2 regions of the Alicyclobacillus acidocaldarius subsp. acidocaldarius Tc-4-1 genome follow, and region 1 is predicted to be linked to the other one. Evidence: predicted binding sites of a transcription regulator. Region 1 holds the regulator's gene; the other holds the start of a gene.
The links. Region 1 encodes CtsR, which represses protease genes until heat stress. Its sites were predicted from a motif close to ATGGTCAATAAAGGTCAAACA; they were not measured.
Positions count from the first base shown of each region.

Region 2: clpP (ATP-dependent Clp endopeptidase proteolytic subunit ClpP) is a predicted target of CtsR. The motif match lies at 1,702-1,722, and genes of this name have one in related genera.

Region 1 covers NC_017167.1:2,904,495-2,908,912, reverse strand. Annotated here, with positions in the region: gene istA (IS21 family transposase) at 6-1,175, opposite strand; gene TC41_RS14245 (CtsR family transcriptional regulator) at 1,719-2,189, shown strand; gene TC41_RS14240 (UvrB/UvrC motif-containing protein) at 2,206-2,727, shown strand; partial or broken gene TC41_RS14235 (protein arginine kinase) at 2,740-3,818, shown strand; gene TC41_RS14230 (ATP-dependent Clp protease ATP-binding subunit) at 3,815-4,418, shown strand, end outside.
Region 2 covers NC_017167.1:1,170,738-1,175,155, forward strand. Annotated here, with positions in the region: gene TC41_RS05430 (YlbF family regulator) at 1-106, opposite strand, end outside; gene TC41_RS05435 (IDEAL domain-containing protein) at 157-645, opposite strand; gene TC41_RS05440 (hypothetical protein) at 920-1,120, shown strand; gene TC41_RS05445 (YgaP family membrane protein) at 1,206-1,616, opposite strand; gene clpP (ATP-dependent Clp endopeptidase proteolytic subunit ClpP) at 1,790-2,368, shown strand; gene TC41_RS05455 (cysteine desulfurase family protein) at 2,434-3,585, shown strand; gene thiI (tRNA uracil 4-sulfurtransferase ThiI) at 3,598-4,418, shown strand, end outside.

The DNA of each region.
Region 1 (4,418 bases):
CTGTCTTACCCCGCGCTGGATTCGCGGTGTCCCGAGGGAGGTTCTTGTAGTGCTCGGGGGTCCGTGGAGATTTGATGCTTGCCGGGCAGCACACGATGCTCCGCAATCACCTGTCCCCCGTATTCGATCTGCAGGCGACCCGATTCGAACTCTCGGACCAGGACCGTGTGGCCCACATACGACCAGGGAACGGTGTACAAGTTCGTGTTCCAGGAGACCCGGCAGTCACTCATCACCTTCCGAAGACCTGCACAAGCCAACATATATGGGGTGGCCGGTAGCGGTTGCAGCTTCTCAGCTTGAAACCGCACGATGGGCTGTTCATGTGTCGTTCCGTGGATGCGGACGTTGGCGACGTGATCGCGCCACCACGCGACCTGTCGGTTCAAATCCGCTTCGTCCACAAAGGCAACTGGCCAGAAGTTGTCCCGGATATAGCGAATGGGCCGTTCTACCTTGCCTTTGGTCTGGCTCCGGCGAGGCCGACATGCCTTGGGCACGAATCCGTAGAACTTGGCAAAATCGAGATACGCCGGTTGCCAGTCCACGTGACCCTGACCGTCATTGGCGACGACCAAAGACGAACAGTTGTCGCTGAGAATCACCCGAGGCACACCGCCAAAGAACTCCAGCGCGTTGCGAAGGGCCTGAAGGATGTGCAGTTGGTCTGCCGCTTTGATAAACTCAACGTAGAGCATGCGGGAGTAGGCGAGTACCATGGCGAAGGCCCAAATCGTTCGTCGCTGACCGTGCGAATCGTAGTAGGGGAAGGCCCCCAAGTCGATCTGGGCTTGTTCACCAGGGTCCGACTCATAGCGTTCCGTGGCCTTGGCAGAGACCACCGGGCGAAGGGGCTTCATGAACTCTCGCAGGACGGTGATCCCGCCGGTATAGCCCTGCTCCCGAATCTCTCGTAGAATTCGTACAGCGTTGAGCACACCAAGTTGCATGCGCTGCTTCACGTAATCTTTGTAGGGCTCCAGCTTGGAACCTTTCTTTCGCTCCCCACGCGACGCTCTTTCGCCCTGCTTCTCCTCCACCGATGAATTCAGTGCACTGCGAATGGTCTTTCGGTCATAGCCGAATCTTCTGGCCAGCTCCGAGATGCTGACGCCTGCCTCGTAAAGTTGCCTGATTCCATCCTCTCGTCCTCCCTCATGACGGGCACCTCCCATGAATGGATGACAGGTGCCACGATTCGACATGGGGGTGGGGAATTCATCCCGATGATTTTGAGGAATTGAGGCCGATGATCTTGGGGAATTCTCAACCGATGTTATTGGGGATTTTACAACCGATGTTGACACGGCGGGCGCGATGAACGATATCGTGCAACACCGACAGCGGAAGCATGAACCTTTCCCTCGCTCGGGCGGGCCGGCCCGCGAATTTTTGCATGCGAGGCAAGCGTAAACCGGGCGAAGTGGGCGATCCCGTCTCGAATGCGCATGAGACCTTGCATGGGACTCAGCGGGCGTTGCATCGAACCTTCGTAGCGCATCGACGGCGGGCTAAACCTTGTGCATGTCACCGTTGAACGGGACTTTGTGTGGTGAGAGGCGCGGGCGCAGAATGCATTGGATTTTTGTGCACACTAGAACCAAACCCCTCTTGCATTTCCCGCGGGCAGGTGTATAATAAGGTCAAGAAAAGTCAAAGTCAAAAAATCAAAGTCAAATGGAACTTCAGAGGACGGTGCTGCGTTAGGGGTTGTCATCATGGCAAGCAACATCTCCGACATCATCGAGGCGTATCTGAAACGACTCATGGAAGAAGGCGGGCTTGACGTGATCGAGATTCAGCGCAATGAGCTCGCGGAGCAGTTTCACTGCGTCCCGTCTCAAATCAACTACGTCATCAGCACGCGCTTCACGACGGATCACGGGTACATCGTCGAGTCCAAGCGCGGCGGCGGCGGGTACATCCGCATTCGGCGCGTGAAGCTCGACAAGGATCACCTGCTGTGGGACGTGCTGAGATCGCTCGGGGACGAGGTGAGCCAGTCCGCCAGCGAGGCGCTGATCGAACGCCTGCACCGGGACGGGTGGTTGACGGACCGCGAAGCCGCGTTGATTTCCGCCATGTTGCGCCGGGACGTGCTCGCACTCGACCTTCCATATCGAGATCGGCTGCGGGCGAAGTTGCTGGCAAGTGCGCTGCAGGCGTTGGCAGCGTACCGAAAACCTTGAAAGCGAGGTGGGACCGATGCTTTGCGAGCGGTGCCATGAGCGACCGGCGACGGTCCACGTGACGAAAATCATCAACGGTGTGCAAACGGCCTATCACCTGTGCGAGGTATGCGCCAAAGAACAGGGCGACGTGTTTCCCAATCCGTTTCTGATGGGAAGCCCGTTCGACTTCAATAAGCTCTTGAGCGGGCTCTTAAACATGGAGTCGTCCTCGGGATTCGCGCCTGTCACCCCCCAGGCCCAGCAGCGATGCGGAACGTGCGGAATGACGTACAACCAGTTTACGCAGATCGGCAGGTTCGGTTGCCCGGACTGCTACGACGCGTTTTCGGCGCGGCTTGAGCCGCTGTTGCGGCGCATCCAGAATGGTCTGCGGCACACGGGAAAAGTCCCGGGCTCGGCGGGCGAGCGCCAACAGTTGGCGCGCAAGCTGGAGCAGCTTCGCCGGGAACTACAGCAGGCCGTGGCGCAGGAGCAGTTCGAGCGCGCGGCGCAACTGCGCGACGAAATCCGCAAACTGGAACAGGGCGCGCAGTGAGGAGGTGTGGAGATGTCCCTCGCAGACTTTGTCAAACGAACCATCAGCAAATGGATGAAAGAAACCGGGCCCGAAGACGATATCGTGCTCACGAGTCGCATCCGGCTCGCCCGAAACCTGAAAGGATTCCCCTTTCCCACGCTGGCGACCGACGCGCACGCCAACGAGGTCATGGAACTCGTGCGGCAGGCCGCGGAGAACGACGCCATGAAGCGGCTTGGCAAGTTCGAGTTCATCCGTTGCCGGGATCTCACGCCGCTCGATCGGCAGATGTTCGTCGAAAAGCATCTCATCAGTCCCGATCTCGCGCAGCAAGAGAAACATGGCGCCATTGTCCTCCGCGACGACGAGGTCGTCAGCATTATGGTCAATGAGGAAGACCACCTGCGCATCCAGTGCATCCTTCCGGGGCTTCGCTTGCAGGAAGCGTGGAATCTGGCGAGCCAGGTGGACGACGCCCTCGAGCAGACCTTGACCTACGCGTATCACGATCAATACGGTTACCTGACGGCCTGTCCGACCAACGTCGGAACCGGCATTCGCGCATCGGTCATGATGCACCTGCCGGGTCTTGCGCTCACGGGTGGCATTCAGAGGCTGCTCACCGCCGTGTCCCAGGTTGGGCTAGCGGTTCGCGGCATCTACGGCGAAGGGTCGGAGTCGTTCGGGAATCTGTATCAGGTGTCGAACCAGATCACACTGGGCGAGAGCGAGGAAGAGATCATCGCGAATCTGATGAGCGTCGTCCAACAGATCATCGAGCAGGAGCGGAACGCGCGCAAACTCCTGATGGAGCGCAACCGGATCCAGCTCGAGGACCGCGTCAGCCGCTCGTTTGGCATCCTGGCGTATGCGCGCAAGATGGATTCGAAGGAGACGTTGGAGCGGCTGTCGGACGTGCGACTGGGGATCGATCTCGGCATTATCCAAGGCGTGTCGGCCGGCATCCTGAAGGAACTGATGGTGCTCACGCAGCCGGCCTGTCTGCAAAATACTACAATCGCGAGCTGAGCCCGAACGAGCGCGACGTGCGGCGCGCGCAGTTGATTCGGGATCGGCTGAGAATGAATGATACGGAGGTGCATGGATGATGTATGCACGGTTTACGGAGAGAGCTCAGAAGGTGTTGGCGCTGGCGCAAGAAGAGGCTTCTCGCCTGAATCACCCGGGCGTGGGCACCGAGCACATTTTGCTCGGCCTGATCCGCGAAGGCGAGGGGATTGCGGCGAAAGCCCTGCAGATGCTCGGCGTGCAGGCGGACAAGGTGCAACAGGAGATTGAGCGGATGGTGGGCCGCGGGCAGACCCCGGTCACGGCGATGACCTACACGCCGAGGGCGAAAAAGGTCATTGAGCTGTCCATCGACGAAGCCCGGAAGCTCGGTCACTCGTACGTGGGGACGGAGCACCTGCTGCTCGGCCTGATTCGCGAGGGCGAAGGCGTTGCGGCGCGCGTGCTCGCCAACATGAACGTGAATCTGAACAAGGCGCGCCAGCAGGTGCTGCAGCTCTTGGGCGGCGACGCCATGGACATCGCGGGCGACAAAGACGCCTCCGTCGGCACGCCGACGCTCGACAGCCTGGCGCGCGATCTGACGCAGATGGCGCGCGATGGCAAGCTGGATCCCGTCATCGGGCGAGAGAAGGAAATTGAGCGCGTGATTCAGGTGTTGTCGCGGCGCACCAAGAACA
Region 2 (4,418 bases), 1.4 Mb from region 1:
AGTCGTCGAGTCGGGCCTTCGCGTCCCGGTAGCGCCGCGCCTGCTCGGAATCGGCGATGAGACGGGCGAGTTCCGTCGCTTTTTCCCAGAGCGCTCCTCGGTCCATCTCATCACCTCTCATCCGCAGCGTTACCGGGGCGAAGCTCCTCTATACGCCTACGTGGCGCTCGGCGCCGGACCTACGGTCGAATCCTCTTCGCGCATCAGCTCTTCGAGTTCCTTGACTGCACGGTGAAAGGCTTCCCGATTCCGCTCGTCGAGCGCGCGGTCGATCTTCATTCGGATCTCTTCGCGGCGCATCGCTCGCGCCTCGACTTCAGACAGGACTTGTTGCACTTCCGGCGGAATCGGAAGTTCCGGTAGATTGATGAAGACAAACAGCTTGTCGGTCGAGGACGCGCTGTTGAAGTACGCCTGGAGAGCGGGCAGGATCTCTTCCGCCTGGCTCACCTTTTTAATGCGGCCATTCAGCGGCAATCGGGCGATCATGCCGTGGCGCCCAATGATGAGAAGCGGCACGTTCTCCAAGACGATGTTCGTCGACTCCAGTTGGCTATGGCGAGCAGCGAGAAAGTCGATGACGGCCTCTGCTCCGGGCGGGAGCAGCTTGGTCTTGAGCAACAGGATGTCATCCTTCGTCATCATCGCGCGTTCACTCCTTTGCCGGAGTTTCCTCCTGACGGATCATACGCCTGGTATCACGCGACCGCGCTCGTTCTGATGGACAAGTTTCAACGCAAAGGCGATCCGTAGGTCGTACACCGACCGGCGCTTCGCCACCACCGAAGTGGTGCAAATATTGTAGCAAATGACCCGGCGAAAGAAAATGAGGTGAACGCCATTTTCCCATGCGTCACATCGATTCCCTGCGTCTAGGGATCGGCTAAGCCTCATACTACGTGCAGGGGAGGGAAGGCGCATGGGCGATTGGGTGTACTTCGCGGGCGTATATGATACCAAATTCGAAGCGTATTGTGCCGTCATGTGGGTTGAAGCGGACGAGCGAATTCGACGCTCCGCCCGTCCGACCCAGGTCGAGGTGTATCGTCTGCGCAATGGAAAGTACGGCGTCCGGTTCCTTCCTCAACGAGATGTGGCGCAGCGGGCGCGCGCGGAGTGAAGAAGAACGCTCGTATGCACGGACCAGAAGACAGCCATCCTGCGCGATGGCTGTCTTCTCCCATGTGAGGCATGATCTTCGGCGGTCAGGCGTTATCCTCATCGCTCGGCTCCCGCTTGCTTTCTTCCACAAGGAATTCCGCCACTTCGTCCGGGATCGGGGTGTCCGACTTTGCGCGGACGCGATCGGCCGCTTGAGCTTCCATATCTTGCGCTTTTTGGGCAACCTGCTTCGAAGTGTTCTCTGCAGTCGTCGAGATCTTTCCCATCCACCTGCGAGTCGCCTCGGCCGGATTCGAGGGCTTGACTACGCGTTCCACCGATGCCTTCATTGGACAGAAGCCCGTGATGGCTTCCGCAATTTTCATCGCGCCGAACCCTGCGAGCAGGGCTCGCGTGGGTGCGGATTGGCGGCGGCCATAGACGGCTGAAGACAAACTCGCGACCCCGGCGGCCAGGCGCAGGTAGCGATCCACAGGATGTAGATTGCGCTGCATGACCATCCTCCTCTCACGGGAATACCCACAGTATCCCGCGCATGGTGGCTTGGCATGCCGAAAGCGAACGCCTGCGCTGGAAATGTAATTGACTTTGACTAACCTTGATGAAATGGCAAGGGCGTGTCATAATGGTTATTGTAGTACCGTAGACGAAAAGGAGGCTTGAGCGCATGAGTCTCATCCCGTACGTGATCGAGCAGACGTCGCGAGGAGAGCGCAGCTATGACATTTACTCGCGCCTGCTGAAGGATCGGATCATCTTCTTAGGTACGCCTATCGACGACGACGTCGCGAACGCGGTCGTGGCGCAACTGCTGTTTTTGGCCGCGGATGATCCAGACAAAGACATCCAGATGTACATCAATAGTCCGGGAGGATCGGTGTCGGCAGGCCTCGCGATATATGACACCATGCAGCACATTAAGCCCGACGTGAGCACCATGTGTGTGGGCATGGCCGCGAGCATGGCGGCGGTGCTCCTGGCAGCGGGTGCAAAGGGCAAGCGGTATGCCCTTCCGAATTCTGAAGTGATGATCCATCAACCGCTCGGGGGCGCGCGGGGTCAGGCTTCGGATATCGAAATCCATGCTCGGCACATCCTGAAGACGCGGGAACGTCTCAACCGTATTCTGGCAGAGCGAACGGGACAACCGCTCGAGCGGGTCGCGCAGGATACAGACCGCGACAATTTCATGTCGGCGGAGGAAGCAAAGGCGTACGGATTGATTGACGAAGTCATTTACCGCTGACACGAAATCCGCTCACGGCCGAGGCGCGTCGGTGCCTCGGCCGTCTGACTTCGGGGGGAGTGAAGGTGGCGGAGGAGTTGTACTTCGATTACGCGGCGACGGCGCCGGTGCGCCCCGAGGTGCGGGAACGGATCACTGAATGGTTGGACATCTTTGGGAATCCGTCCTCGCTTCACCGCATGGGCATGCACGCAGAGCGCGCCCTTCGGCGCGCGCGGGACCAAGTCATGCAGAGCCTCGGTGCACGAGACGGCCGCCTTGTCTTTACAGGCGGGGGCACGGAGGCCAACAACCTCGCTATCTACGGAGTCGCGCGCGCTTACGCCCAGCGCGGACGCCACGTCGTAACTACGGCTATCGAACATCCGGCGGTCCGCGAGGCGATGGCGGAGCTTGAGCGAGAGGGTTTCGAAGTGTCCTACGTGCATCCAGATCATCACGGCGATGTGTCCGCGGAAGACGTGTTGCGCCACGTTCGGGACGACACGATTCTGGTCTCCGTGATGCATGTGAACAACGAGACAGGGGCTGTGTTGCCCGTGGAGCGGATTGCCGAGGGGCTGAATGCGCATCCCAAAGCGGTGTTTCACGTCGACGGAACCCAGGCGCTTGGGAAAATTCCCGTTTCGCTCGCTCGCGCTCGCATCCACCTGTATGCCGCTTCGGGGCACAAACTAGGGGCGTTGAAAGGCATCGGCGCGCTCTATGTCCATCCAAGCCTTCGGCTGAAGCCACATGTGGTGGGCGGCGGCCAGGAATTCGGCCTGCGGTCGGGCACGGAAAACGTGCTCGGGGCGCTGTCATTCGGGGAAGCTGCCTCTCATGCGGTACGCGACATGGACAACGATGTGAACGCAGAGGAGAAGAGGGCGCGCCTTGCGCGTGGCCTCGAGGAGCTCGGCTACGTGGTCATCCAGCCCGAACACCACTCGCCGTACATCTTGTGCGCGGCGTTGCCCGGCGCTCGGGGTGAAATCCTGGTCCATGCCTTCGAGGAAAAAGGCCTGTACATCTCCGCGGGAAGCGCCTGTTCGAGCGGTAAACACGGGCGCGAGCCCAGCCGCGTTTTGACAGCCATGGGCATCCCACCTGAGTTGGCACTTGCGGCAATTCGGTTCTCGTGGCATCCTGGCACTCGAATGTCGGAGATTGAACAAGCCATCGAAGTCGTCCGCGAGCGGACGGCCTGGGTCAAACAAGCGCTAGGCATTCGGTAGGAGGAACGGATCTTGTTATACGATCATCTCTTGATTCGGTACGGCGAATTGACGACGAAAGGTGCAAACCGTGCCGAGATGGAACAGCTTTTGGAGCGCAACGTGCGGCGCGCGCTGTCCCCATGGCCGGACGTAAAGGTGACGCGCAGCCAGCAGCGCATCGTGGTTCAGCTAAACGGGGCCCCCGTCGATGCGACGCTGCAAAAGCTGCAGCAGGTGTTCGGCATCTCGTCCATCTCGCCCGTCGCTGTCGCGCCGCTCGATCTGGAGGCCATTCAGCAGACCGCCGTCGAGGTGGCCAAGCGCGAGCTCATGGACAAGTCGACGTTCAAGGTGGAGGCTCGCCGGGGATTCAAAGGGTTTCCACTCGACAGCCCGGCGCTTCAAAAGGCCGTCGGGGCTGCTATCCTGCGCGCCTTGCCGCACATTCGCGTGGATGTTCACCATCCGGACGTGGTGATCGAAGTCGACATTCGCAAGTCCGCCGCGTACCTGTATCCCAGCCGCGTGCCTGGGCTTGGCGGTTTTCCGGTCGGCATGAGTGGCAAAGGACTGGTATTGCTCTCCGGGGGCATCGACAGCCCCGTCGCGGCTTGGAAGGCCATGAAACGAGGTCTGGCGCTCGAGCTCGTTCACTTTCACAGTTTCCCCTTTACCAGCGAGCGAGCTCAGCAAAAGGTGGAGGATCTCGCTTCCATCCTCACGAGGTGGGGCGGGCCCATGAAGCTCCATTTGGTGTCGGTCACGGCGATTCAGTCGGAAATCCAGCGTTCCGCGCCCGAGGGGCTCAGGACCATCCTGCTTCGACGCATGATGGTGCGCGCGGCATCGCG